One region of the Nostoc sp. JL31 genome, then DNA from elsewhere that is predicted to be linked to it. Evidence: riboswitches for the same ligand, from Rfam matches in the RefSeq annotation. Region 1 holds a riboswitch; each other region holds the start of a gene.
The links. A riboswitch is a leader RNA that binds a small molecule or an ion and turns the genes downstream of it on or off. The one in region 1 is predicted to bind cobalamin.
Positions count from the first base shown of each region.

Region 2: it holds a riboswitch for cobalamin, as region 1 does, so the genes downstream of both, HWQ43_RS05680 (DUF1636 domain-containing protein) here and HWQ43_RS19875 (hypothetical protein) in region 1, are expected to answer to the same signal.
Region 3: it holds a riboswitch for cobalamin, as region 1 does, so the genes downstream of both, cobG (precorrin-3B synthase) here and HWQ43_RS19875 (hypothetical protein) in region 1, are expected to answer to the same signal.

Region 1 is NZ_JABXKO010000085.1:118,461-128,546, forward strand. It holds gene HWQ43_RS19850 (glycoside hydrolase family 65 protein) at 1-2,158, shown strand, start outside; gene HWQ43_RS19855 (ATP-binding protein) at 2,395-5,205, shown strand; gene HWQ43_RS19860 (class I SAM-dependent methyltransferase) at 5,456-6,316, opposite strand; gene HWQ43_RS19865 (hypothetical protein) at 6,335-6,799, opposite strand; gene HWQ43_RS19870 (DUF1636 domain-containing protein) at 6,962-7,372, opposite strand; gene HWQ43_RS19875 (hypothetical protein) at 7,393-7,701, opposite strand; cobalamin riboswitch at 7,675-7,818, opposite strand; gene HWQ43_RS19880 (hydantoinase/oxoprolinase family protein) at 8,047-10,086, shown strand, end outside.
Region 2 is NZ_JABXKO010000031.1:21,927-32,012, reverse strand. It holds tRNA gene HWQ43_RS05700 (tRNA-His) at 177-249, opposite strand; gene HWQ43_RS05695 (DUF4359 domain-containing protein) at 374-757, shown strand; gene HWQ43_RS05690 (sirohydrochlorin chelatase) at 1,010-1,735, shown strand; gene cobA (uroporphyrinogen-III C-methyltransferase) at 1,732-2,511, shown strand; cobalamin riboswitch at 2,561-2,733, shown strand; gene HWQ43_RS05680 (DUF1636 domain-containing protein) at 2,755-3,174, shown strand; gene HWQ43_RS05675 (cobalt-precorrin-6A reductase) at 3,178-3,936, shown strand; gene HWQ43_RS05670 (PEP-CTERM sorting domain-containing protein) at 4,015-4,620, shown strand; gene HWQ43_RS05665 (inositol monophosphatase family protein) at 5,256-6,134, shown strand; gene HWQ43_RS05660 (2-dehydropantoate 2-reductase) at 6,355-7,335, shown strand; gene HWQ43_RS05655 (ABC transporter permease subunit) at 7,464-8,954, shown strand; gene HWQ43_RS05650 (amino acid ABC transporter ATP-binding protein) at 8,947-9,681, shown strand; gene HWQ43_RS05645 (cytochrome P450) at 9,988-10,086, opposite strand, start outside.
Region 3 is NZ_JABXKO010000034.1:128,390-138,475, forward strand. It holds gene HWQ43_RS06805 (serine/threonine-protein kinase) at 1-742, shown strand, start outside; gene HWQ43_RS06810 (tRNA-dihydrouridine synthase family protein) at 960-1,979, shown strand; cobalamin riboswitch at 2,234-2,359, shown strand; gene cobG (precorrin-3B synthase) at 2,333-3,979, shown strand; gene HWQ43_RS06820 (precorrin-8X methylmutase) at 4,035-4,661, shown strand; gene HWQ43_RS06825 (precorrin-2 C(20)-methyltransferase) at 4,664-5,368, shown strand; gene HWQ43_RS06830 (metalloregulator ArsR/SmtB family transcription factor) at 5,683-6,009, shown strand; gene arsB (ACR3 family arsenite efflux transporter) at 6,209-7,273, shown strand; gene arsC (arsenate reductase, glutathione/glutaredoxin type) at 7,305-7,715, shown strand; gene arsH (arsenical resistance protein ArsH) at 7,831-8,496, shown strand; gene HWQ43_RS06850 (PHP domain-containing protein) at 8,568-9,254, opposite strand; gene HWQ43_RS06855 (AIR synthase related protein) at 9,716-10,086, opposite strand, start outside.

The sequences.
Region 1 (10,086 bases):
GTTGCATCACAAAGAAACCGTCTTCACTCTTGGTAATGGGTTGTTAGGAGTGCGGGGTACATTTGAGGAAGGGTATTGCCAAGATTTTCCAGCCACACTCATCCACGGTGTTTATGATGATGTGACAATTACTCATACTGAACTAGTAAACTGTCCCAACTGGCTGCCATTGGTGGTGAAAGTAGCTGGGGAACGCTTTAGTATGGACAGTGGTGAAATTCTCAACTACGAACGTCGGCTTGACTTGCGCTTAGGTTTAGTTAGCCGTGATGTGCGCTGGCGTAGTCCTAGCGGTCATACCTTAGATTTTCACTTCGAGCGTTTCACCAGTTTAGCAGACCAACACGTTTTGGCGATTCGCGCTCAAATTACATCGGTAGACTTTGAGGGTGAAATTACCATTGAAGCCGGATTTGACAGCAAACCACATACCCAAGGCGTTAAACATTGGCGAACCTTAAACCAAGGTGGCATAGATCGGATTATCTGGTTAAACAGTAAAACTATCCACTCAAATATTCAACTTGGGATGGCAGCTAAGTTAGTGGTAGATGGCGACGAGACTGCACCCGTGAGCGTCGAAAATGCTTCTAGTTCTCCCATTTTGACAACCACCTTAGAGTTATATCCCGGAAAAACGGTAACTGTAGAAAAGATTGTCACCCTGTTTACTTCACGAGAGACAGAAATCCCCATTGCCGCCGCCTTACCAAGACTTGCTGATGAACCCAGATATACTACCCTATTGGCGGCTCACATTGCGGCATGGGAGCAAGTGTGGCAAGACAGTGACATTATTATAGAAGGCGATCACTTGGCTCAATTGAGCGTCCGTTATAATCTCTTCCAATTACTTGCTGTAACACCGCGTCACGATGATAGCGTGAGCATTCCTCCCAAAACCCTCTCCGGTTTTGCCTATAGCGGACATATCTTTTGGGATACAGAAATATTCATTCTTCCTTTCCTCACCCTAACTCAACCAGCCCTAGCGCGTAACTTGCTCACCTACCGCTACCACACCCTACCAGGAGCGAGACGCAAAGCTCAAGAAGCCGGTTATCAAGGAGCGATGTATGCTTGGGAAAGTGCCACTACTGGCGATGAAGTGACTCCGCGCTGGGTTCCGGCTCCCAATGGTGAATTAATCCGCATCTGGTGCGGTGACATTGAAGTGCATATTACCGCAGATATCGCTTATGCAATTTTGCACTACTGGCAGACTACCAACGATGATGACTGGATGCGCGATTATGGCGCGGAAATTATCCTTGATACGGCTGTTTTCTGGGAAAGTCGGGTGCAGTGGAACCAAGAGCGCCACAGCTATGACATCCTAGATGTCATTGGCCCTGATGAAAATCACGATCGCGTCGATAATAATGCCTTCACCAATCTCATGGTACAGTGGCATTTGCAGTCAGCTTTGGCGCTGTGGGATTGGCTCAAACAAGCTTATCCTGAAACTTCAGCCCAACTAGCGCAAAAACTCAACTTAACCACAGAGCGTCTGCACCATTGGGCAGAAATCCAAGAGCGTCTATTTGTCAATAAAAATGTTCAAACAGGTTTAATTGAGCAATTTGAAGGCTTTTTCCAACTAGAAGACGTTAACCTCGCTGATTACGAACCGCGCAGCAAATCTTTGCAAGGTTTGTTGGGAATTGAAGCCACCAACCAAAAGCAGATTCTCAAACAGCCAGATGTATTGATGCTTCTGTACTTACTGCGCGATCGCTACGACTATAACACCCTCGCCACCAACTGGGACTATTACACCCAACGTACCGACCACAGTTATGGTTCTTCACTAGGCCCAGCCATTAACGCCATCTTAGCTTGCGACCTCAATCAACCAACCGAAGCCTATACACATTTTCTGCGATCGGCCTTGGTAGACTTAGAGGATGTGAGAAGTAACGCCGCCGAAGGAATTCACGCCGCCAGTGCTGGAGGAGTATGGCAAGCGGTAGTTTTTGGGTTTGGCGGCATTCGGATGACTCAATTTGGCCCCGTTGCCTGTCCCAACCTACCACCCAACTGGACGCGTTTGAAGTTTCGTCTGCAATGGCGTAACGAGTGGTATGACTTCGACTTACAAGCCGAAACAGAAGTTAAAGTTCCCGCCTTGGCAGATACACGCTCGAAAATTGTCTAATAGACTTCTTGCGTGAATCAAAGAGCTTTCACCCTAAATCCCTCTCCCAAGTTTGGGAGAAGGGGTTGGGGGATGAGGGCAATAAACACTGGTGTTGTGAAGTGAATTTTCTTTGATCATATATGTATTAACATCTAAGTATTATTTATTACAGAAAGTTTTTGTGCAGAAGATTTATGAGATGGGAACTCTAGCTAATAAGCTTAATTACAGTATCCCACCCAACACTGCTAATCATGTCCAACTTTGCTCACTCCACATTGGGCCAATCTTCTTACCCTCGCTTGACTAAAAGCTTGAGTGCTGTTGAAAGTTGGGGCTTTGGTTTGACAGCTCATATTTCTTGGACAGCACTGGTTCCAGCAATTCATGCTGCTCTCGGTTCCCAAGCTATTTTTGTCTGGATACCTGCGGTGATTTTCGGAATGCTGCTCAACTATCAAGTGAAACGCTTAGGTATGCATTTCATCAATGTAGCTGGAGGAACACCTAACTATGCGACCAAGCTACTGCAAAACTACCCAGGATTAGCTCGCTATGCAGCAATTGGATACCTCCTCAACTGGGTTTCCTACCTGTCAGTGAATACAATCGTACTCAGAGATTTAATTAAAGTAAATTTGGAGCCGCTGGGTATTGCCTGTCCAGACATATTTCTGGATATTAGCTTTACACTGTTGCCCTTTATCGTGGCCTTTAGTGGGACTCGCGCCCTGAGTATTTTACATTTGTTTTTTGTCATTCCAGCCTTTGGACTACTAATGACCTTCTGTATACAAGGTCTTGGCTGGTTAGCGTTTTCTCCGGTGAGTCCTGGGTTTTTTCCTAGCAGTTGGTCATCTTTGAGCTTTGTGGATTGGGCAAAGTGGTTCTTTTTCGTCACTTATGCAACCTACAGCTGTGAAACAGCTTCTTCCTTTGTTGCCGATAGTCGCAACCCCACTCAAACGCTGCGGTTTCTAGACATTGCCGCCTGGATGATGCCACCCATCTTTTTGGGGGGTTCTTGGGTAGTAATGCGGTTGGCAACAAATCCCAACCTGAAAGACAATGCTTTTCTGAATCTGGTGGCGGCTTCCCAGCCCTTTTGGGGAAAATTAGCTGGTGTAAGTATTTCTTTTTTGCTAGTAGCAGCTTGTCTACTCGGTTCGGCAACGGTGGTTTCTAATTGCCCGCGAATTTTGTATCAACTGGCTTTAGATAACCACATTTCACCAGTATTTTCTGTTGTCTCCCGTCGGGGTGTGTTTGTCCCAGCATTGACATTGACACTGGTGTTGTGCTTAATCTATCTGATTTGGGGAGATGTGGCGCGAATCGTCGCTGTTGGTAACATCGGTTGGTTTGTCTCCTTTATGTTACTGCATTTAGGGCTTTGGCTTAGGCGCGATCGCCCGGAAGTTTTGTTTCCTCGCATATCTCTGGGCATTCTGCTGTTAGAAGTTGTAGTGCTGTTCGTGGGCGGATTTGCTTGGGGTTGGCTCAACTTGCTGATTGGGCTATTATTTCCCATTGGTGTTATGGGAATAGATGCGGTGATTCGCCGTATGGACTTCCCTGCATTCCATCCCAAGTGGTGGATGCGGCGATATCGCACGCGCCCTGTGGTAATCATTAAAGATTCAGTAATTCTTCAGGTGAGCATCCTGATTTTTTTACTGTGCAGCGCCGTGGCAGTTGGCTGGTTATTTGGTGTCAAACTTAATAAAGTAGCGACTGCGGGCGGTGAGAATATATTTGTGGTGCTACTGATGAGCGTGGCATTTGTGGGAGTAGCGATCGCTTGTTGGACAAGTTTACCGCAAGTAGTTGCGATCGCAGAAGCCAGAGAAGCTGCCGAACACCTCTTTACAGTCGCCCAAGATGGTATTTTAGTCGTAGATAATCTAGGCATTATCCAGCAAGCTAACCCAGCCACTGAATCGTTTTTTGGTGTCAACCCATCTGAGTTGCCAGGAAATCACCTCAATAAATGGCTACCTGCATTAGTCTACTATCCAGAGCAGTGGACAAAGCGTAGCGAACAAATTCTAATCGGCAATGGAAAAAACAGAACTCTGGAAGTTTCCATCTCAGATAGACCCCATCAGGATTTTCAGGAATATGTCGTGATTCTCCACGATATTACCCAGCGCAAACAAGCAGAACAGATATTGCGATATTCAGAAGCACAATTGCGCCAAGAGGCAAAGCAGCTAGTATCTCAATTGGTGCATAGTGAAAAAATGTCCAGTTTGGGGCAGTTAGTAGCAGGTGTAGCGCACGAAATCAACAACCCAATCAATTTTATTTATGGCAATGTCGGCTATGCCAATCAATATATCCAAGATTTACTGATACTGCTGCAACTATACCAGCAAAACTATCCTAATCCAGTCACGGAAATTCAAAAACAAACAGAAGCAATCGACTTAGATTTTCTAATTGCAGACTTGCCCAACTTGCTAACTTCGATGACAGTTGGTGCCGAACGAATCACAGAAATTGTCTTATCTCTGCGAAACTTTTCTCGGTTAGATGACGCAGAGATGAAAGCTGTGAATATCCGTGAGGGTATAGATAATACCTTGATGATTTTAGAACATCGCCTCAAACCTAAATCTAACAATAAAACAATTGAGGTAATTAAAGAATACGGCGACCTGCCATTAGTAGAATGTTATGCTGGACAACTGAATCAAGTATTTATGAATCTTCTCGCAAATGCGATCGATGCTTTAGAAGAGGCAGTGGAAAATGGTGAGTGGGAAGTAGGGGAAAAAGCGTTTTCTAATCCCCAGATACGCATTCAGACTAAACTCACTAGTGAAAATCAGGTAGTTATTCGTATTGGCGACAATGGTATAGGCATTCCCGAAACGGTACAAAAACAATTATTTGAACCATTTTTTACGACTAAACCAGTTAATAAAGGTACTGGGTTAGGTTTATCTATTAGTTATCAGATTATCACTCAAAAACATCAGGGAAAATTAGAATGTATTTCTGCTCCTGGGCAGGGAACAGAATTTGTAATTGTAATTCCGCTAAACCAGCAAGCTATCTAATTGTCAACATTTTGAAAGCAAAAATAAAAATTGTGATAATTATCCGTGTCCCATTTTCGGGTGTAGTAAATGATATCATGCCCGTATAATTAGTTATGATTTCCACAGTCATTGCACCCCACCCCCAGCCTCTCCCCGCAGGCGGGGTGGGGTTCTTCAGGTTTAATAAGTAATCTAGCGGACATGATATGATTGTGTTTAGTTGCTGCTTGTTACCAATCTTGGGTATTTATTTCTGGGGTCATTTTGATTAAACTTTTTTTGATAACTGCCAAAGTTGGATTTCATAACGCAGATGGCTCTCAAAAATTACCCGTGCTGTTAAACCTTCCGTAATCGGTTTTTCCAACCAACGCTTAAATGCTAAACGACCAAGTGCGTGTAATGGAGGGACAGTGATCGCCACAACATCAGCAATATATTTAACTGTTGTCAGTCCAAAAGTACGGAAGTTATCAACACACAAATCAATCGTTGGCGCAATATGGGTTGAAATGTCTTCAGTCTTGATTAAATTAAATCCAGATTTTTTCAACGCTATCTGGAGTTCACTGGCGATATGACAATTAGAAAAAATACCTTCTTGGTATTCGGCATCGAAACGCATCATGTCTGCAAGCAGTAGGTAGCCACCACTATCCAGTAAACGAGCCGCACCTTGAGCTAAATCGAGAGCAGCAATATATTGACTGCTTTCGCTAAATAAGATCAGGTCGTAGGAGTATGATTTGTTAAAATCTTCAAATCTCGTTAAGTAGAAAGGTACTTGACCATTGGTATTTTGAAAAAACCTCTCTTGCTGGAGTGCGTCGGGTGCTAATCCCTCAACACTGAAACCGCGTGAGCACAAATATGCCGCATTACCACCAATCCCACAGCCTACGTCAAGTACAGTTTTGATATCTTCTGGGATAAAACTCAAAAGTTTGGCTGTATAGCTTTCCTGCGCCACACGCAGACGAGTTAGAGTTAATTCTTCACCATGAGTAGGTAGTGGTTCCCAATACCCATAATGGAGATAGGAGGAATTTGTGAGTCCAATATAATAATCTATCGCTGCATTTTGGTAGCGAGTTGGTTTGGGAATCTTGCTTGATTTTGGCTTGAGCATTGAGGAATAAAGTAAGTTTTAGGGCATTAAGCTTGGTTTAAATTCTGACCATCGCTTACAAACTTGTTCGTAGCAATCGGCTGGAGTAATTTTTAGTTGGTGTAAAAAATTAACCTCAATCTGAGGTTCAGCCTTTAGCACTAGAAGAATATCTTGATGGGGATTGTATGTTACGACTGCTGGGAAAATTGATGAAATCATGGATGAGCAGATTGATTGCGATATAGCTCCGCAATCCTGAAACGAGCGCAAGTAGAACCTAATCAGATCGGAGGGTAGAAATTGCAGGGTGAAGGGAACTGTATCAAGACTTGTAATTGTAGGGTGAGTAACTTTAGTATCCACATCACAAATGACAACTCCCCGCCCAAATGACTGAAATCCCTGCCATCCTGTGTAGCCGATTACCAGCAGATTATTATGAATAAAGCTGTTTTGCCAGTAGCCAAAATTTCCTTGCCAGACACTATTGGAGGGTCGCATTCACTTCCTCCCATAAGACTTTTGTTTCTTCACTTCCCGATTTTCACCAATGCAGGGATCGCCTAACCTTGCTGTTTTAATCTGCATTACTTTCTATTCCTTTTAAGATTAATGATTTAGGTACTAGAGATTAGAAACTGAAAAATTTTACCCAATCATCAATTAACAACAACTTATATTTAATTTTGCCCACTTATTTAGTGGTGGAATCTTTGCCAAAATACCCTTTCTCAAAATTTCCGGTCGTTCTGACCAAGGCAATGAACCATCGAGTTTAGCATAATATTGACTAGCACATTGCAAAACATCAGATGCACTAGTGTCGACTGGTAAATCACCAAAGAGATAGGTTGATTTACCTTCTGCTGTAAAGGCAATAACACAAGAATGGTTACAAGCACTCATGCATTCAACTCCCTGAATGAGGAATTTATTTCGCAATTCCCAATCTTGTGCAAGTTCATGAAGGTGTAGTAGTAGTTGCTCACCTTTACTTTCACCAACTCGTTTACCATCTTGCCAGACGCTGGCGCAGGTCGTGCAAACAAATAAACTATGTTGTTTGTCAAGCATTAATTTTGAAGTGTGTAGGATTAAGTCCGAATCGCAGATATGACATGTTGTCGCAGTCGTGCAACTGCAACATAGCTATAGAGTAAATTTGGCACAAATGATGTTGCAAAAGCTTTCACGCTAGGGAAAAAATAGCGTAAATGACAGTTACACCAAAGCACAATTGTAACTATCAATAAACTGCCTATAATTTCATAGCCATGAGTAGTCCGTGGCGTATCTCTGGCATTATGAGAGCGTGAAACTGATGTATCTTTGAAATATTTATGGCAATGTTCACCTGTACCTCGCAGATGGATGTAAGTTTGTCTGTTACTTTCGGCGGGCATTCTGACTTTGAGGCATAAGCTTCATTACAGCTGCGGGACAGCGACGGATTTACACCGAACTTTCCCCCTTGCGTCTGATGGCTGATCCCCACCAGAACCGATTTGATATTGGTTTTATAATAGCATGATTATAAATGAATGTAAGAACACTTAAATTTACTGGTTGCAATAGCTACAATTATATTAGCCGCGATCCCTGAGTTCGATGTAACGATGTCTACGACGGGCTATTCGGTGTCGCTAACCGGACTCACTAGCTGAAAAATCAAAACTTAAAATTGAGGAAGTATAAACACTCCAAATTCTATTGTTATGCTACCTCTATAGTGTCGAGTAAACAGAGTAATGTTGAAGTTTTTTGCTGACCGTGGTGGTACATTCACAGATATTGTTGCTGTTACTAACAATCAAGCAATTATCGATGGAGTTTCAAAACATACCGAACGTTTTTTAATTATCCCTCTGCCTAATCAGCAATGGATTATAGTCTACAAACTACTTTCAGAAAATCCCGAACTATATCAAGATGCAGCCATCCAAGGTATTCGAGATATCATAGGTATTGCTAGCAACGAAGCCATTCCTAATGAAGCGATAGAAGTTGTAAAAATGGGGACAACAGTAGCAACAAATGCGTTGTTAGAAAGGAAAGGTGATCGCGTCGTTCTTCTCATCACCAAAGGCTTTAAAGATGCGCTGCGAATTGGCTACCAAAACCGTCCTAACATCTTTGCTCGTCATATTGTTTTACCAACCATGCTTTATGAGCAGGTAATTGAGATAGATGAACGCTACGATGCTAACGGAAATGAATTAGTATCCATAAATATTGAACAAGTTAAAAGTGACTTACAAGCAGTTTACTATACAGGAATTCGGAGTTGTGCTATTGTTTTTATGCACAGCGATCGCTATCCTGCTCACGAACAACAAATAGCCCAGCTTGCCCAAGAAATCGGCTTTACTCAAATATCCGTATCCCATCAAGTTAGTCCCTTAATGAAGTTAGTTAGTCGGGGAGATACAACAGTAGTCGATGCTTATTTAACTCCTATTCTGCGCCGCTACGTTAACCAAGTAGCGAATCAGTTACCCAACGTCAAATTAATGTTCATGAAATCTGATGGTGGTTTAGTCGCAGCCGAACAATTTCAAGGAAAAGATAGTATTTTAAGCGGCCCAGCTGGCGGTATTGTTGGCGCAGTCCAAAGTAGTAAAAGAGCAGGTTTCGAGTTAGTTATTACCTTTGACATGGGAGGGACAAGTACAGATGTCGCTCATTTTAAAGGAGAGTATGAACGACAACTAGATTCAGAAATTGCTGGGGCGCGGATGCGAGTTCCTGTATTAGCAATTAATACTATTGCTGCTGGTGGTGGTTCAGTTCTCTTTTTTGATGGTTCTAGTTATCGTGTCGGCCCTAAATCTGCTGCTTCAAATCCTGGGCCTGCTTGTTATCGACGTGGCGGCCCATTAGCGGTTACTGATGCCAATGTGATGTTAGGTAAAATTCACCCACAATATTTTCCCTCAGTTTTTGGCATTGATGGAAATTTACCTTTAGAGAAAGATATTGTTATTCAAAAATTTACCCAATTAACCCAAGACATTCAAGCCGCTACATTAAATGATTGTACTCCCGAACAAGTAGCTGCTGGATTTATTGCGATCGCAGTGGAAAATATGGCGAATGCAATTAAAAAAATCAGTCTACAACGCGGTTATGATGTCAGCCAATATGTGCTTTGTTGTTTTGGTGGTGCAGGTGGACAAGTTGCTTGTTTAATTGCCGATACCTTGGGAATGAAAAAAATATTTTTACATCCTTATGCTGGAGTCCTATCTGCTTATGGAATGGGATTAGCTGATGTACGAGCGATTAGAGAAGGAGGAGTTGAACAACCTTTAACTCAAGCATTAGTCCCTAAGTTACAGCAGCTAATGGAATATTTAGAAACTCAAGCTAGCAATGAAATAGATGAGGCACTGAGTCAAGTAGAGGTAATCCGAAAAGCTAACTTAAAATACGAGGGTACTAACTCTATCTTGACTGTTAATTTTGCCGATGATGTGGTAGTGATGCGACAAGAATTTGAGAGTGAACATAAATCTCGCTATGGTTTCATTCAATTAGAGAAAACCTTAATTGTCGAATCTTCTTCAGTGGAAGTAATTCAAAAAATGGATACTCCTGAAGAACCTTTAGTTATTCGTACCCGCCCTTTAGATGAAGTGCCCATATCTGTTGAAACAGTCAAGATGTTTACTGCTGAGAGATGGCACGATACTCCTATTTATAGACGAGAAGATTTACAGCCAGAAGATATTCTTAATGGCCCTGCGATCGTTGTGGAAAAAATTAGCACAATTGTAGTTGAGCCTAAC
Region 2 (10,086 bases), on a different contig from region 1:
TGCTTATATACATCAAATTTTGGATAAGATAAAGTAATGAATCATTATAGATTTGTAACCCTTCCAAGTCTATGAACTCGTAGACAACAGATCATTGCTAAAGTAATGGTTATGAATGTTCACAACCACAACCGATCTTTATATAGGAATATATACATAAATATGAGATTATATAGGGCGAACGATGGGAATCGAACCCACGAATGGTGGTACCACAAACCACTGCCTTAACCACTTGGCTACGCTCGCCATTCAACAATTTGAATTATAGCAATAATTTGGCAATCGATCAAGAGTTTTTGTTCAAGGAACGGACTTAGTTGATTTAGAGTCTCTGGAATCTAACGATTACAATGAATTTTACTTGGCAAATATGAAACCATTGACCATCATCGCGTATACTGGAGCAGCAGTAGGCCTCGCCGCCTTGGGTGTGACAATGGCGAAAACCAATCCCGGTCAAGTTGAATATGAAGAATATGCAGTTCAACGCCTGACAAAATACTTAAAAACCGATGTATGTAAAAAAACTACGAATATTATAGAAAATTTAATCCGTTTTAATTGTGATAAGTTGGTTGACTCAGCTAACCCGCAAATCCAAGAAATTATTGCCAGAACTACAGAAAGGCAAGATTTCCTTATTTTTAGTGTTTACCGTACAGATTTAAAAATAAATTCTTGGATACCTTCATATAAATTTGAAACAGTAGGAGCTTTTGATCAATTTTATACTTACACTGCCGAAGAACAATAAGGTAAGCAACAGGGGAAGAATATACAGCAGAATTCAGGAGTCAGAATCGGCTGCGCTAACAGAAGAAAAACAAGCTTTATACCTAGTTTTGGAACGATTAGTTGTGTCCTTTACAACTTCAAATGCGCTGTAAAAGTGATTAAGAATACTTCTGTTTAGTAATTGATAATAGTTTCAATAATTACCAGATTACTTATGAACCCCGGCTTAATCTTAAGTAAGATATAGTAACTGATACTTCAAGCTTTGCCGATGTCATCTGCCTATCTGCTATTATCTCATGGAAGTCGCGATCGCCGCCCAGAAATTGCTATGCAGCAACTAGCTAGTCTGATATGTCAGAAATTGTCAAGCGAACATTTGGTTGGCATCGCTGCTTTAGAAATGAGTCCTCAACCTTTACACGAGCAGATTCAACAATTTGCTAAAAACGCTTTTGGCGATTGCCCACAGTCTCAAAATGAGAATCGCCTCAAAATTGTACCGCTATTTCTGCTGCCGGGAGTGCATGTGATGACAGACATTCCTGCCGAAGTAGCACTCGCACAACAGGCTACTGGTCAAGATACAATCGTTGAGTTGCAACCATATTTAGGTTCTCATCCTAATGTAGAGAAATTGTTGGCAAAGCAAATAGCTGCTATCAAAGCAGAAGCATGGATTCTCTTAGCTCATGGTAGCCGTCGCCCAGGTTCGCAAAAAACTGTGGAAGCAATGGCGGCGAGTTTGGGAGCCGTGACTGCTTATTGGGCTGGACCTCCTAGTTTAGAATCACGGGTGAAAGAGTTGGTAACTGCTGGTTATCGGGAAATAGCAATCTTGCCATACTTTTTATTCGCTGGTGGAATAACCGATGCGATCGCCACCTCAATAGAGGATCTAAAATTACAATTTTCTGCGGTGAATTTCCAATTGGCGGAGCCACTGGGAGCAAGTGCAGAATTAGCCGAGCTAATTTGGGATTTAACACAGAGATGAACCGCACAGAAAAACAGGAGAACAAGTATTTGGGAAAGGTTTATTTAGTAGGTGCGGGGCCAGGAGATCCAGGATTAATTACCTTGAAGGCGAAAGGTTTGTTGGAATGTGCAGATGTAGTCATCTATGATGCCTTGGTGAGTCTGGCAATTCTGGCAATGATTAATCCTCAAGCCGAGCAAATTAATGCTGGTAAACGTGCGGGGAGACATTCGTTATTGCAGTCAGAAACAACTCAATTGCTGATTGATAAAGCGCAAGATCATGCAATTGTAGTGCGGCTCAAGGGTGGCGATCCGTTTATTTTTGGTCGCGGTGGCGAAGAGATGGAAGAATTAGTCAAAGTTGGAATATCAACGGAAGTAGTGCCAGGTATCACTTCGGGAATTGCAGCGGCAGCATACTCAGGTATTCCTTTGACGCATCGGCTCTATAGTTCATCAGTGACATTTGTAACTGGTCATGAAGCGGTGGGTAAGTATAGACCGGAAGTGAATTGGAGTGCGATCGCTCACGGTTCCGAAACCATTGTAATTTATATGGGAATTCACAATCTGCCTTATATTGTGGAAGAATTAAGTACTGCTGGGTTGAATTTAGAAACGCCGATTGCTTTAGTGCGCTGGGGTACGCGACCAGAACAAGAAGAATTGATAGGGACATTGGAAACAATTGTCGAGCAAGTAGAGGAAACTGGATTTAGTGCGCCTGCGATCGCAGTTATTGGGCAAGTCGTGAAGATGCACAGTATTTTGTCTGGCTGTCGTCCAGTTTGATAGTTGGCGCAAAGCTTGTTGTTTCGTATTCTCCGATAACCCTAGTGTATGATCGATAAGGTTATTCGGTTCTGGTGGGAGTCAGCTACCAGAGGTAACGGGGAAAGTTCGGTGCAAATCCGGCGCTGTCCCGCAACTGTGAACCAATGTGAGATTCAGGAAATAAATCGAAAATCTCAAATTGAGTGAGTCAGGATGCCCGCCGAAATAGATTTATTAGTTTCACATATCTGCGAGGTACAGATGACTACCACTGTAAATATTTCCCCAACCAGTCCAATGGATGTTGCTGAACATACTTTATTTGTTTGCAAAACCTGTGCCAGTGTTTGGCAAAATGGAAAACGCTTAGGTGAAAGTGGTGGTGAAAAACTTTTACACCAACTTCAGCAGCTGGCACAAGATTGGGAGTTACGAGATCGATTCCCGATTCAGGAAGTTGAATGCATGAGTGCTTGTAATCGTTCTTGTGTAGTCGCCTTTGCTGCTAAAGGCAAATTAACATATTTATTTGGTGATTTAGCCGTTGATGGTAGTGCCTCTGCGGTACTGGAATGTGCTAGTCAATACTATGCTAAAGCAGATGGTTTACTGCCTTGGTCAGAGCGTCCAGAAGCAATGAAGAAGGGCATTCTGGCAAAAATTCCACCGTTATCTATCTAAATAATGCGCGTTTTGATTTTGGGTGGGACGGGTGATGCAGCAGAACTAGCTGCCAAAGTGACGACTATCCAAGGGTTAGAAGTAATCACCTCTCTAGCTGGACGCACCCGCGAACCGTCAGTACCACTGGGCGATTTGCGGGTTGGAGGCTTCGGCGGTGCGGCTGGATTGGCTAACTATCTGCGAGTCATGCAAATCGACTTGTTAATTGATGCAACCCATCCTTTTGCGACTCAAATTTCCTTCAATGCAGCAGATGCGGCAACGGAAGTTGGAGTCCCCCGTCTGATGTTAATCCGTCCGCCTTGGGAAAAAGAAAGTGGCGATCGCTGGATTGAAGTTGACAGCGTTGCAGCCGCAGCAAAAACCCTGCAAAATCAGGCACAGCGGGTATTTTTGACAGTTGGTAGGCAAGAACTCGCCGCCTTTGCTCGCCTAGAGAAAATTTGGTTTTTGATGCGGATGATTGACCCTCCTGGCGATGATGCTTTAGTACCGCAGGGGATGGTATTGTGCGATCGCGGGCCTTTTACCCTCAATAATGAGAGACAAATTCTGATTGAGAATAATATTGATACCATCGTCAGTAAAAATAGCGGTGGCGATGCCACAAAGCCCAAGATTATTGCCGCGCGAGAACTAGGCGTGAAAGTTGTGATGGTAAATCGTCCAGCCATACCGCCAGGAGAGCAGGTTAGCAATGTTGATGCTGTTTTGGTATGGCTATGCGTAGGCGTAGCCCGCCGTAGGCATCGCTGCTAAATAATATAGGCAAGATTGATAATACGATCTTTCCTAATTTCCGTATAATACACGGGAACGATCGCAGTAACGACTTCCATGAAAAATCTAGTTTTATCTGCAATAGCCCTCGCCACCACATCTGGATTAGTTTTCGGGACAATGCCAGCCGCTTCTGCTTTAAGTTGGAGTTGGAATTATTCTGGTACTGGCGTAGCCGCAAATGGTACTTTCACCACTAATGACACCCCAAACGATTTGGGTTTTTACTTAATTACTGGAATTACTGGTAAGCGAAATGGTGAAACAATTACTGGTTTGCAATCCGCCGGGACTCCAATACCAGGAAACGAACCTTTTAATGTTGATAATTTAATTAGTCTTAATACTCAGCAGTTAACAGGTGATGGTTTTGGGTATTCCACTTCGGGAGGAAACTATTCTAGTCCATTTTTCGCGAGTTTTTTGCCGACACCAAGTTATTTAGAGGTTTTTACTGCGCCGCCAATCACACCAGGTTTTGAAAATTTGGGATTGGAAGATAGTGAGTTACCCATTAGTTTTTCTGCAACCATAATTACTGTCTCTGAACCTACTTCTATCCTTAGCCTACTCATTCTTGGTACTCTTGTTGGCGCACCTTCATTACTCAAACGCCACAATCTATCCAAATTGACTCAGAAGAAGCTCGAAAAAGTTTCCTAAAACCATCAATAACAATTCAAAATTGTACCCTTGCAGGAAAGCAAGCTACGCGTAGCGTCTTGTAAAAAAGAGAGTTTCAGATGGGAATTTAAAGCCCGATTGTAGCTTGCCTTTTGTAAAGTAACTTTAGCTAAGTACAGTTTTGCGGAAAAGCGTAGCGTTTTTAATGCAAGCCAATGCATTCACAATGCAAGCCGATGCATTCACAATGCAAGCCGACGTATTAACAATACAAGCCGATGCATTGGCATTGTAGGGTATTGCCAAATTTAATTCGCTATGAATTTATAAAATGCTGTAAGTAGGTGGATCTAAATAAATATAAGATAGTTCGTCATTGCGAACCAAGTGAAGCAATCGCAAAGACTGAGATTGCCACGTTTCACTTCGTTCCGCTCGCAATGACATCTTATATTTAATTGCGTCTGCTTACTTACTAAATGTTGACGTTCGGTCTTAAACCCTTAAATTTATGAGAAAACTTGCGATCTCTCTAGAGGCTCTCTGAGACACACAGATTAAAGTAATATAGCAACGGTGGTATCATTGCATCAAAATGATCCCGTAATTTTGTCTAGATATATAATTCTATCGCCCTGCGGACGGTAGATTATTTCTAAAAGGAGTTTGCTGCAATGTCCACAAAACCAACTACTCGACTAATTTTAGAGACTTTACTCCCCCATCTCAAAGTAGCAGCAGCCTATGCCAATGTTCTTCAACCAAAAATTGCTGCACTTCCCGCCAAAGAACAAGGAAACAACTTTTTTAGTGCTGCACTTACTGATGCAGATGTGGCTATTCAAAATCTGGTAGAAGTAGTATTATTAGGAACTTTCCCAGATATTCGCTTTTATGGTGAAGAATATGAAAGTTCTAATAACACCAAGTATTTTCGTGCTACCGAACTCGGTTCAGAAGGTGATTATTTAGTCACACTTGACCCGATTGATGGCACGAAGTTTTATATGGATGGACATTCTAATTACCAAATTATTCTCAGTATTCTAAATGCGGATGAGTTTGAAGCAGTAATTGCCATTTCTCCTGCCCAAAACATTTATTTTTACGCTCTTAGAGGTGAAGGTGCTTTTAAAGGCACGTTGGACATGAACTTAGAAGCCTGTGCCCCGTTAGATATAACATCCGCCAAACCTTCTATTTTATTGGGATGGGGAATGAATTCCATCGCACATTTATTAAAAGATCGATATAAAGTAATCGATATAGCAACTGATTACTCTAGTGATATTCAAATTCCCAATCTCAATGGTATTCTCAGTGGCGACTTGAGTGGAGCAGTCATTAAATCGGGCAAATTTCTTGATAGTGCTGCACTCGCTTTTATTGCAAAAGAGGCTGGCTGGATTGTAACTACTCTGGACGGTTCCACTTTACCGCCACTGCATACTTGTCAAAACTATAGTTTGCCTGGATTGATCGTAGCTGCTTCAAAATCTGTTCATCAAGACTTGTTAGAAGCGATGCAAAGCTTTAGGAGTGCTGAGTGCTGAGTATTGTGAATCTTCCCACTCTAAACTGCTACGGTAGGCAAACCGTGGATTTACCCCCCTTAATCCCCCGATGCATTGGGGGGAAATATCCGGTTCCCGGTTCTCCCCCTTGCCAAGGAGGAGTTAGAGGGGGTGAGAAGGACTTGTGTATACACCGTAGCTCTAAGCTGGAGAATTCACTACTGGATACCGTTTTCCACAAATCATATTTTTTGGCTAAATGAAAATCTGTATTGTTGGCGCGGGTGCGATTGGTGGATATTTAGGGGCGAAATTGGCACTGGCAGGTGAAGCAGTGACACTAATCGCGCGTGGTTCTCATTTGGAGGCAATTCAAAAAAAGGGGCTGAAGTTACTCATGGCAGACGGTTCCAGCCAAATTGCTACTCCGGCTTTGGCAACTAGCGATATTCAAGAAGCGGGGCCACAGGATGTAGTAATTTTAACTGTGAAGGCTCACAGTGTGCCCGCGATCGCACCTCTTCTCCCTGCACTCTACAATCCTCACACAATGGTAATGACAGCCCAAAATGGCGTTCCTTGGTGGTACTTTCGTCAACATGGCGGTGAGTATGAAGGTACACGGATTCAATCTGTTGACCCAGATGGGATTATTGAAGCTAGTATCGGTGCTGAACGTGCTATTGGTTGTGTGGTTTACCCGGCAACAGAGATAATTGAACCAGGTGTAATTAAACATATTGAAGGCGATCGCTTTACTCTTGGTGAAATCGATGGTAGTAAAAGCGATCGCATCCAATTATTGGCACAGACTTTAAAACAGGCAGGATTTAAAGCACCAATCCGCAATCAAATTCGCACGGAAATTTGGATCAAGTTGTGGGGGAATGTAGCGTTTAATCCCATCAGTGCCTTAACTGGTGCGACTCTAGAGGATATTTGCCGTTATCCCCTCACCCGTGAACTAGCGCGACAAATGATGACAGAAACTCAAGCGATCGCAGAAAATTTAGGTATCAAGTTTGGCATCACTTTAGAACAGCGAATTAATGGCGCAGAAAATGTCGGTGCCCATAAAACCTCAATGCTACAAGATATTGAAGCCGGACGCCCCACCGAGATAGACGCCATTGTTGGCGCGGTGGCAGAATTGGGACAACTTACTCAAATTCCTACGCCTTATATTGATGCTATTTATGCCAGCGTTAAGTTGCTGGAGGCGACTAAAGTAAGAATTTGACGAACCACAGAGACGCAGAGAACACAGAGTGAGGAGGAATAGAGAGGATTTTTGCGTCAGTTGTGGGATATTTCTTTATTTGGAATTCTCTTAAGGTGCGGAATGTAAATTATAGAATTATCAAGTCTATGAAGAAAAAAAAAGCATGGCAATTAACAATACTGGTTATAGCAGTAATAGGAATCAGCATCATTACAGGACATAATAATCCTCTAAAAGCTGCTTCACCTTTAGGGAAAGACACGCTGACGATGATTACTTCCCCAGATTATCCTCCTTATGAGTTTTATGATACGAAAGGAGGCGATCGCCAAATTGTTGGCTTTGATATAGATATTGCCAAAACCCTTGCTGAAAAACTAGGGTTTAAACTTCAAATAATGGAATCCGATTTTAATGGGTTAATTCCTGCACTCCAAGCAAATCGCGCTGACTTTGTAATGGCTGGGATGACTCCGACTCCAGAACGTCAGAAAAATATTGATTTTTCCATTATTTATTACGAAGCTAAAGATACAATTGTCGCTCCTAAAGGTAGCAACCTGAAACAACCCCAAGACTTATCAGGAAAAAAGCTTGGGGTACAACTAGGAACGATACAAGAACAAAATGCTCAGAAAATTGCTAAAAAAGTTGCAGGTATTCAGCTAAAGCAACTCAACAAAGTGCCGGAAGTAGTTCAAGAAATCAAATCTGGGCGAATTGATGCCGCAATTGTTGAGGATACCGTCGCTAAGGGATTTGCTCAAGCTAATCCAGATTTAGAATTTAATACTATTCCGTCAGAGGAAGCAAGTGGATCTGCGATCGCTTTTCCCAAAGGTTCTTCTTTTGTAGAACCGTTTAACAAAGTCCTTCAACAAATGAAGGACGATGGCACATTGGCTAAACTAGTAACCAAGTGGTTTTCACAGAATACTGCCGCCAATCCTGCATCCTCAACTCCTGCTAAAGGCGGATTGAATCTCGACTTCACCAGAATTCTTCCAGATATTCCTTTTATTCTGCGGGGAATCCCTTTAACTTTGTTGTTCACGCTATTATCTGTAACCTTGGGGTTAATTTGGGGAACAATTCTGTCTCTATTAAAAATTCTCGGCATCAAACCGCTTACCTGGGTTGCTAACGCCTACACCTCTGTTTTTCGAGGTACACCTTTGCTATTACAGTTGGCATTAGTTTACTACGCAACGCCACAGCTTACAGGCTATGACATTTCCGCATTGGAGGCTGGGGTGCTAACTTTTACCCTGAATTCTGGCGCTTATATGTCGGAAACCATCAGGGGTGGGATTCAGGCGGTGGATAAAGGGCAAAGTGAAGCGGCGATGTCTATGGGTGTTCCTTATTGGTTGATGATGTGGGATGTGATTTTGCCCCAAGCATTGAAGAATATTCTTCCAGCATTGGTAAATGAAACTATCGGATTGCTTAAAGATTCCGCGCTGGTGTCAACGATTGGGGTGGTGGAAATATTACGCAGTGCCCAAATTGTTGGTGCAAACAAATATATTTATTTTGAACCACTGCTATTTGCAGGGTTAATCTACTATGTTTTGGTAATGGGTATGACCTTGGGTGCATCCGCTTTAGAAAGGAGGTTACGGGAAAGTGAATAATGTAGTAATTCGCACGGAATTCTTATGTAAATCCTTTGGCAAACTTGACGTACTCAAAGATATTTCCACTGAGTTTTACCAAGGGGAAGTGGTTGCCATATTAGGGCCTTCTGGTTCAGGTAAGTCTACCTTTTTGCGATGCATAAACTTGCTAGAACAACCCACCAAAGGAAGAATCTATTTTCACGAGCAAGAAATTACCAATCCCAAGGCAAACATCGCTAAAGTACGGCAGCATTTGATGATGGTATTTCAACATTTTAATTTGTTTCCCCACATGAATGTGCTGCAAAATGTCACCTACGCACCCATCAAGGTGAAAGGAATAAACAAGCAAAAAGCAGAAGAACATGGCTTAGAATTGCTTGCTAAGGTAGGTTTAGAGTCAAAAGTGTCTGTTTACCCATCCAAATTATCTGGGGGACAGAAACAGCGAGTAGCGATCGCTCGGGCATTAGCAATGGAACCAGAGATGATTTTGTTTGATGAACCCACCTCTGCACTAGATCCCGAAATGGTCAAAGATGTGCTGGAAGTGATGAAAGCTTTAGCCCTATCCGGAATGACAATGGCGATCGTTACTCATGAAATGGGGTTTGCAAGAGTTGTTGCCAATCGGATTATGTTCCTCGACCAGGGTAGTTTAGCAGAAGATGCTACTCCTGGTGAGTTTTTCCAAAATCCTCAGTGCGATCGCGCCAAGCAGTTCTTAGAAAAAATGCTTTAGAACAATTGAATTTTGCCGCTTTTTTTGTATTCCTGAACTAGCCCTTTCAAGGTGACTCGTAAAATAAGATTGTTTTTTCTCAGTGCTCTCTGCGCCTCTGCGGTTTAAAAGTGATTTATTTAACCGCAGAGGCGCAGAGTAAAGAGCTTAAAGAGGAATTGTATTGACCAAAATTTTTATCCACCTTGAAAGGGCTAATTTTAAAAACCACATCTTTTTCGTAAAGGCACAATTTGGGATAATTTATTTTTTGGAGGCAATAACCTGAAATGGCAATGAATGCGTTCCTCTGAAACGGGATTATCCCTACTTTCTCAAACGAAAACGCACCGGCATTCTATCAGGCGGATAAATCAAAAGGTTCTGCTGTAAATGTTCCAGCGATGATCGACCGTTGACCAACTC
Region 3 (10,086 bases), on a different contig from region 1:
ATATATCGCTCCCGAACAAATGCGAGGAAAGGCATTACCAGCCAGCGATCTTTACAGCTTGGGTGTAACATGTATTTACTTACTTACCAATGTTTCTCCCTTTGATTTGTTCGATATTGCTAACGATCGCTGGGTATGGCAAGAATATTTACCAGCAAACAATACTGTTAGCGTTCACCTTGGTGAAATCTTAGATAAACTTTTACAAAATGCTGTTTCGCAACGCTTTCAATCGGCAACAGAAGTTTTACAGATACTGGAGCAACAACCAAAGAAATTGCTAAATATTTCTAATTATCGTACAGTAAATACTATTGATTATACACATTTGCGTGATTTATTAGCAAAAGGAAAATGGGAATTAGCAGATCGAGAAACTTGGGAACTAATGTGTCAAGCACTAGCAAAGCCTAGAGGTAGCTATATATTTAATAGTGATCTTGAGAAACTTCCCTGTCAAGATTTGCAAACCATTGACCTTTTATGGGTGAATTACAGTCATAAACGCTTTGGTTTTAGCATACAGACACTTATTTACAAAAACGTCAATGGAGACTATGGAGTTTTTTGTAATCAAGTTGATTGGCATACATACAATTATAGTTATGCAAATTCAGAATTCAATTTTAGTCTCAAAGCACCAATCGGTCATTTACCGTCACGTATTTGGATTGGTGGTTCTCAACCGTGGCGCTACCCTGATGCTTTAGCTGTAAAATTAGCAGCTTGTGGTATTAGTTAGTTTTGATCAAAAAGATTGTTGAATAATATTACTAATAAACTCCTGGTTCGTAGTGAGCGATTCATCGCTCAAAGCAACGATAATTAGGACTAAAGTCCTCTCTACGAGACGCTATGCGTAGCTTGCTTCCCCAAAGGGGTACACTACAAACTTTAATTGATTTACGTCTAGCTACTTATAATTTAACAGTGAGCTTTGTTGATCGCTCTTCATTTTTATGCCCCAGGTATCGCTCCCCCAATCGTTCTATCCACACCTACCCCTCACCGCTCTTGCGCCTATGCAGGATGTGACCAACCTCTGGTTTATGAAGGTGATTGCCCACTACGGCAGCCCTGACTACTTTTTCACCGAATATTTCCGCGTTAATGATACCTCACGGCTCAATCGTAGCATTCTGGCAGCAATCACCGAAAACGACACGGGTCGCCCCGTTTTTGCGCAAATGATTGGTGAAAGCATTCCAGACTTAGTAAGAACAGCAAAGGAACTCTGCAACTACAATATCGCTGGAGTTGACTTGAACATGGGCTGTCCAGCACCTAGAATCTATCGCAAAAATGTTGGGGGTGGATTGCTGCTCTTGCCGGAAAAAGTGGATCGGATTTTGGGAGAACTGCGGCAGGCAGTCAACGATCGACCTTTAACCGTCAAGATGCGCGTAGGCTTTGAAAATACAGATAATTTTTACAAAATTCTAGATATCATCAATCGCCACAGCATTGATTTGCTGAGTTTGCATGGTCGCACGGTGAAAGATATGTACCACGGGGCAGTGAAATATGATTTAATCGCTGAAGCCGTTAGACGAGTTCATTGTCCAGTGCTTGCTAATGGCAATATCAACTCGGCAACAACTGCTGTTGAAGTGCTTTCTCAAACGGGCGCAGCGGGTGTGATGGTGGGACGCTGGGCGATCGGGAATCCTTGGCTTTTTAATCAAATTCGCCAAGCTTTGCGAAGAGAACCGATCGCACCCGTTCCTTTAGCGGAGGTACGCAACTATATCGATCGTTTATGGCAAACTCCCACAGCAGCAACTATGCCAGAGCGATCTCGCGTAGGCTACCTGAAAATGTTCCTCAACTACATTGCTCTGAGTGTTGACACTGAAGGTCATTTTTTACGGTTGATGCGACATACTTCTACTGAGGCAGAACTGTTTAACCTCTGCGATCGCGTTCTCCTGACTGATTTGACGAAAACTTTAGCTCTAGCACCCTCCTTGAGCGTGTAATATCGGGCGTTGTAGATTTAGCTGTGATTGTAGTAGTTCACAACCACTGGAATCCCTATTATCTAACTCGAAGGGGTCAATCACGCCTTGTGTCGCTCCAAGGCTTCGAGAACTCAAAGCCTTGGAGGAAATTGAGCAAGAATCTTGGTAATGTCTCTGTTTTTTTTCTAAAGTACTACTAGCTAGGCAGTTACAAAATTTCTGGCAATAGTAATGTAAAATAATTATCTGGATGATGTCTGGTTGAAATCTATAACCTAAACAAAATCTAAATTACTCAAGGCTGGGAGTTGGGAAACTCCGGTGAAATTCCGGGACTGTGCCGCAGCTGTGATGGGATGACCCAAGTCAGAATGCCAACTCTCAGGATGTTCTCAAGACACACTCACCGTCTACTCCCTGCGTTGCACGGGGAAGGAGTTCTAAATTTGGTTTCTGGATTTGCCACTTGTCCTGGCTTGTTTTATGCTACTCCCGCCGCAGATGGGATATTATCTCGCGTTAGAATACCAGGTGGAATTATTAGTAGTCAGCAGTGCCGTGCGATCGCAGATATAGCAGAACAGCACGGTGGCGGCTATCTAGATGTGACTAACCGAGCTAACCTGCAAGTTCGTGAAATCCGCACAGGGATAAATGCTGAGGTTCTGAAGTACCTACAAAATATGGGATTGGGTTCTGACAATACTGTTGTAGACCAAATCCGCAATATTATGACCAGTCCAACTGCTGGTATCGATCCCCAAGAATTAATCGACACTCGCCCCTTTGTCCAAGGTTGGGATGATTATATTGCTGCACATCCGGCGCTTTCGGGACTGTCAGCCAAATTTAGCGTTTGCTTTGATGGTGGTGGGATAATTCAGGTGTGCGATCGCTTGAATGATATCGCCTTTGTAGCTGTCTTACTTAACGATAATGTTTATTTTCGCCTCTATCTCAGTGTTGGCAAGAAGGGTCAACCGCCCACCGATACGGGAATTTTGTTACCACCAGAGGACTGTTTGCCCGTCTTAGCAGCTTTGACGGATGTCTATCTAGCTTATAGTCATACTACGAGTAAACGGCGGCTACGTTTGAGAGAGTTATTGAATACTTTGGGTTGTGAAAATTATCTCCAGGAAGTTGAGCAGCGTTTACCTTTTTCTCTTTTGTACAGTGAAATAAGAAAAGACCTAACCCCCCAACCCGCTTCCCTTGCAGGGAAGGGGGAGAAATTCTCCCCTCTCCTTGTAGGAGAGGGGTTGGGGGAGCGGTCAAATGCGAAATATCAGCATATTGGCATCCATCCCCAACGTCAGCAAGGCTTATTTTACATTGGTGTCGTCTTGCCCCTTGGCCGATTGGAGAGTAGACAGATGCGGGGTTTAGCAGATTTAGCAGCAAAATACGGTAGTGGAACTCTCAGGGTAACCCCTTGGCAAAATTTGCTCCTTACAGATATTCCTCAGCAATGGGTTGCTGATGTCCAAAGTGAAATTGCTTTATTAGAATTAGATTCTTCTGCAACCAATATCAGGGGTGGATTAGTTGCCTGTTCTGGAAAAAAGGGTTGCGCCGCTTCTGCCACAGACACTAAAAGTCATGCGTTGGCATTGGCAGAGTATCTTGAAACTCGTATTACTCTCGATTACTCAGTTAATATTCACTTCACTGGCTGCGAAAAATCTTGTGCCCAGCATAGCAACAGTGATATCACTCTCCTCGGCGTCAGCATTGAGGCTGAAAATACAACCGTGGAAGGCTATCACGTTTATGTTGGTGACAGCAATCAGAAATTCGGACGTGAACTATATCAATATGTAACTTTAGCCGAACTACCTGCATTAATAGAGCGGATGCTATATGTATATAAAATTCAACGCTTAAATTCTAATGAGTCCTTTGGAGAATTTGCTAATCGATATGCACTAGAACAATTACAGCAATTATTTAATATAATCCCTCAATCAATTGCGAACAACAAGATTGCCACCTTTTCAGAAAACTGGGCAATCTGAGCCTTTCGATTTTTATATGTCAATCCAAAATTTAAAATCTAAAATCCAAAATTGAATGTCCGACTATATCCGAGATGCCAACGAAATTTACCGTAATTCTTTTGCAATTATCCGGTCAGAAGCGAACTTAAATGTGTTGCCACCAGATGTAGCAAAAGTTGCTGTGCGTCTAATTCATGCCTGTGGGATGACGGATATTGTCACTGACTTGGGATATTCACCAACAGCAGTAAAATCCGCAAGGGCAGCACTGGCAGCAGGAGCGCCAATTCTGTGTGATTGCCGAATGGTTGCCGATGGCGTTACCAGGCGGCGGTTGTCTGCAAACAATCAAGTTATCTGTACCCTTAACGAACCAGAAGTGCCAGAACTTGCCCAGCGTATGGGTACTACAAGGTCGGCGGCAGCTCTAGAACTATGGCGATCGCACCTGGAAGGATCGGTAATTGCAATTGGCAATGCGCCCACAGCCCTATTCCGACTGTTAGAAATGCTCGATGAAGGAGCGCCCAAACCCGCGATTATCTTGGGCTTTCCAGTGGGGTTTGTCGGTGCAGCGGAATCGAAAGCCGCACTGACAGCAGATAGCAGGAATGTACCATTTTTAACCTTACACGGTCGGCGCGGTGGAAGTGCGATCGCGGCAGCAGCAGTTAACGCCCTGGCAACGGAGGAAGAATGAATATGCAACCCAAAGGTCGTCTCTATGGAATTGGTGTCGGCCCGGGCGATCCCGAATTATTGACTATGAAAGCGCTGCGGCTATTACGTGCGGCTCCTGTGGTAGCTTATCAATCAGCCACAGATAAAGAAAGTATCGCTAGAGCGATCGTGGCGCAGTATCTTCCTGGCAATCAAATCGAGGTGCTATTTCATCTCCCCCGCGCTTTGGAACCAGAAAAAGCAAAGTCTATTTATGACCAGGAAATTGAACCAATCGCCGACCATTTAGCAGCAGGTCGAGATGTTGTAGTGCTATGTGAGGGCGATCCATTTTTCTATGGTTCCTTCATGTACCTGTTCACGCGGTTATGTGACCAATACGAAACAGAAGTTGTCCCCGGAGTTTCCTCGCTAATGGCTTGTCCGGTAGCCTTGGGTGTACCTTTCACTTACTACACGGATATTCTCACAGTCTTACCCGCTCCATTGCCAGCAGAAGAACTGACTACACATTTGTTAATGACTGATGCAGCAGCAATTATGAAACTAGGTCGTCACTTTACCAAAGTACGAGATATCCTGCATAAATTAGGGTTAGCATCACGGGCAAGATATATTGAGCGGGCATCAACATCACAGCAACGCATTATACCCTTAGATGAAGTCGATCCAGATAAAGTACCCTATTTCTCAATGATTGTGATCCCAACTAAGAATCGACTATAAACCAAAAATCAATACAGTTGAGTTAAGCATTTCTTCGTTATCTTCTTTTTTTTAATTTTAGCGATCGGATTTGCTGGATTTGGATAAATTTATAATACGTACAAAACTGATAAATATAAGACGCGATGAATCGCGTCTCTACAAGGGGGATCAAAAAAACGGTCGCATTCCCATTCTGCAAACAATATTAATTGGCGTAAATGCCGAAAACCGCGTTCGCATAATGACCAACAAGTAGGCATCATTGCATCGTGAATGATGCCAATTGCTTTGCGATGATTTAGACTTTACCATAAATACTTCAAAAAAAATTGATGGCTTCTAATAGCACCTTCACTCCTGATACGATCGCTGCTGGCTTTCATGCCCTGTCTGACCCCCTACGGATTCAGGTATTAGAACTGCTACGCTCTCAAGAACTATGCGTCTGTGACCTGTGTGACCACCTGGGAACCACGCAATCTAAACTGTCTTTTCACCTCAAAACCCTGAAAGAAGCGGGTTTAGTTCGCGCTCGTCAAGAAGGGCGCTGGATTTACTACAGCCTCAATTTGCCCCAATTTGTTGCTCTAGAGCAGTATCTAGCAGAATTCCGCCGTTTTAGCCCCATATTACCTATTCGTCCCCCCTGCGAGCCTTAAATAAATATTCATCAATTTTTTTTGTAATATTTTGTTTAATTTTAGTTTTATCGGCATTTACAAATCAACTTTTTTTGAAATGATAGATATATACTCTTGATATAACTCACGAATTTTAGATTTTCAATTTTGGATGTTGGATTGAATAATCTGAAATTCCTGCTCAAAGCTCCTGCATTCATGTATGGGGTTAATTGTAATGAACAAAAAAACTTCAAAACGCCTCTCCTTTATTGACCGCTTCCTAACCTTGTGGATTTTTTTAGCAATGGCTATCGGTGTTGGTCTAGGCTATTTCTTTCCTGGAGTAGAAGCCTTTATCAACCAGTTCCAAGTGGGAGCAACCAATATACCGATCGCCATTGGGTTAATTCTGATGATGTATCCGCCTTTAGCCAAGGTGCGGTATGAAGAATTAGGGGATGTATTTCGCAACGGAAAAATTCTTGGTGTTTCACTAATTCAGAATTGGATCATTGGGCCAATTTTGATGTTTGCTCTGGCAGCTATCTTCTTACATAATTACCCAGAATACATGACGGGATTGATTTTGATTGGATTAGCCCGGTGTATTGCAATGGTAGTTGTGTGGAGTGACTTGGCACGAGGTAATACAGAGTACACGGCTGGATTGGTTGCCTTTAACAGTATCTTTCAAGTCATCTTTTATAGTCCTTATGCCTGGTTTTTTATTACTGTACTGCCGCCACTGTTTGGCTTACAAGGCAGTGTTGTTAATGTCAGCATTGCTGAGATTGCCAAAAGCGTGTTTATCTATCTCGGTATTCCCTTTTTAGCTGGATTTTTCACTCGTTACTTCTTAGTAAAAGTGAAAAGCAAGCAGTGGTATCACGAGGAATTTGTGCCTAAAATCAGCCCCATCACACTTATTGCTTTATTATTTACAATCGTCGTTATGTTCAGCTTGAAAGGGAATTTGATTGTTCAGATCCCCTTCGATGTGGTGAAGATTGCAATTCCGTTGATCGTCTACTTCATCATCATGTTTTTGATCAGCTTTTACATGGCTTGGCGCGTTAAAACAGACTATTCTAGAGCCGCAAGTGTAGCATTTACATCAGCAGGAAATAATTTTGAATTTGCGATCGCAGTGGCGATCGCAGTATTTGGCATTAATTCGGGTGTTGCTTTTGCCGCCGTCGTCGGGCCTCTGGTGGAAGTGCCTGTATTGATTGGTCTGGTTAATGTGGCTTTCTGGTTTGAAAAACGTTATTTTTCGCTATCTGAATCGAGAACCTTTTAAATTTAGTCAAATTATTCGGAGGATTTGAACCATGAAACGTGTGATGTTTGTCTGCAAAAAGAATTCTGCCCGTTCCCAAATGGCGGAAGGTTTTGCTAAAACTCTTGATAAGGGAAAGATTGCAGTGATTAGCTCTGGTTTAGAAGCAAGTCAGGTTAGACCAGAAGCGATCGCAACCATGAAAGAAATTGGTATCGACATTACCGATCAACACTCCAAACCCCTGAGTGATTTCCAAGCGAAAGACTTTGATGTAGTGATTTCTTTGTGTGGCTGTGGCATGAATTTACCGCCTGAGTGGGTTGTGCGGGAAGTATTTGAAGATTGGCAGTTAGACGATCCAGCAGAACAACCAGAAATTTTTCCGAGAGTCCGCGATGAAATCAAAGAACGGGTCACTCAATTAATTGAGTCTGTAAATCAAGAATTTACAACTGCTTGATAAATATTACTTGTAGCACTGGGATTACACTAAGACTCGAACCAATGTTCAACCAATTTCAGAGAACCTCTGGTGGGTGATTTTTGCGAGAGTTGGAAAAGAATAAGCAATTACCATGATGACATTTGACCATCCCCCCAGAATTTTATTTTTGTATGGCTCCTTGCGTGAGCGTTCTTATAGCCGCCTTTTGGCAGAAGAAGCCGCACGCATCATTGAAGAATTTGGGGCAGAGGTAAAGTTTTTCGATCCCCGTGAACTGCCGATTTACGGCAGCGTACTTGACACCCACCCAAAGGTGCAGGAGTTGCGCCAATTAAGCTTGTGGTCAGAAGGCCAAGTCTGGTCTAGCCCAGAGTTGCACGGTCAGATTTCTGGCATTATGAAAAATCAAATTGATTGGATTCCGCTTAGTATTGGAGCCGTTCGCCCGACTCAAGGGAGAACTTTGGCTGTGATGCAAGTGAGTGGAGGCTCTCAGTCTTTTAACGCTGTCAACACATTAAGAATTCTTGGACGCTGGATGCGGATGTTCACTATCCCCAATCAATCCTCAGTGGCTAAAGCATATCAGGAGTTTAACGAAGACGGGACTATGAACGATTCGCTCTACCGCGATCGCGTTGTCGATGTTATGGAAGAACTTTACAAATTTACCTTGCTATTGCGTGACAAAGTTGATTATCTCACAGACCGCTATAGCGAACGTAAGGAAAAAGCTGCCAAAGAGACAATCATGATAGCCTCTCAATCTCTTGAAATTAACTCTAAAACAAATTAACTATTGAGCATCCAAAAAAAGATAACCTCCTGGCAGATTGAACCAGGAGATTTAAAAAAATTGATTCATCTTTACAAGCGTTGTAGCAGACTCAAACCGTGGCTATCAGTACCACAGGTATTGAAAAGAAAGTATTCATCAGCCAACTTTTGCACTTGTTCTGATTCCAATACGCTGGGTTTCCAGGGGTTAGGGTTATTGTAGGCGTAGAAAGTTTCCACGCCATCGATCCCCTTTTGGGCCGCAGCTGGAATCAAGTCGAAATGCGATCGCTTGTAACGAGCTGGATGAGCCAGAACTGCCAATCCCCCAGCCTCATGAATAGCGGCAATCACGTTACTTGCCTGATATTCTTGCCCTGTAGTCGGCCTTCTTTGCAGATAGGGTTTCATACTAGGGTGTTCTATGGCAAAAGCGTAAGCCAAAATGTGAACTTCTATATTCAAAAGGTTGGCATTGATTTCCACGCCACTCCACAGGTGAGGAGTTGTTGCATGAGGATTATTCCACTTCCAATCTTCTAACCAAGCAAGGCCTGCTTGATAGCCGATAATACCATGATGATCGGTGATGGCTAACCCTTTTAGCCCAATAGCGATCGCCTGCTCCATCAATGCACTAGGCTGCAATCTACCATCCGAGTAGACAGTGTGCATGTGAAAGTTGAATAACCTTGGACAACTATGTGCATCAATGTTACGGAATACTTGCTTTAAAAGTTCTGCCGAAGTTGTAGTACGGGCCAAATTTACAGCCATAACCCCCTCTGAAGAAAAATATATATCCTTAACACACCAAAATGCTACATCTCTGGATGAGAAAGAACCAACACTAAAAATTAGTATCGGCTGCTACTTTCTCAGCTTTTTCAGCAAATTTTTCAATATGTTAAGACTACGTTAGCAAATCTTAATCTCAGTAGTCATGGGTAATTTGCACTACTTTTAAATCTAGTAGTAGTAAATATTACACCTAAATTTTCATAAATGCGCCTATAACAGCTGTGTTAAATGACTTATAAAATAAAGGTTTAGTAGAGTAATCATTTCTAATCAGCCTGAAATTTAAATTGTTTTGATGTGTAAAAAATATTATTTATCTCAGTAATTACAGCTTTTTTCTAATCAATAATGACTTTAGCGACCGCATAAGTGAGTCTAAAATAGCTTTGAGAAAACTGGCGATGTCTACGACAGGCTATGCCTACGCTTGGGCTGCATTATACCCCTCGCGCAATTCCAAAAGAATCTCCCTTCAAGGTGACTCCAAGGGGTTCTACCACTACCTCGCGGGAAAGGGACGCTTCAACTCTTCCGGCAATCACAGCCGAAAGTTGATGTTCTTTTGCAAGCATGACAATTCGCTCTGCATCCTGCTTTGACTCTGTATAGAATGCGAATCCTGCACCGTAATTGAACACTGAAAGCATCGTCTCGGCCCCGCCCTCAAGATGACTTTCAACAAATGTAAATATCTCAGGTACTGGGAGCATCGTTTCGATGACATACCGAAGCGGCTTCACCGACCGCATCAGCTTTTGCCAGCCATGACCAGTTATATTCTCCATCGCCGTGGGACGAATTCCTTCGC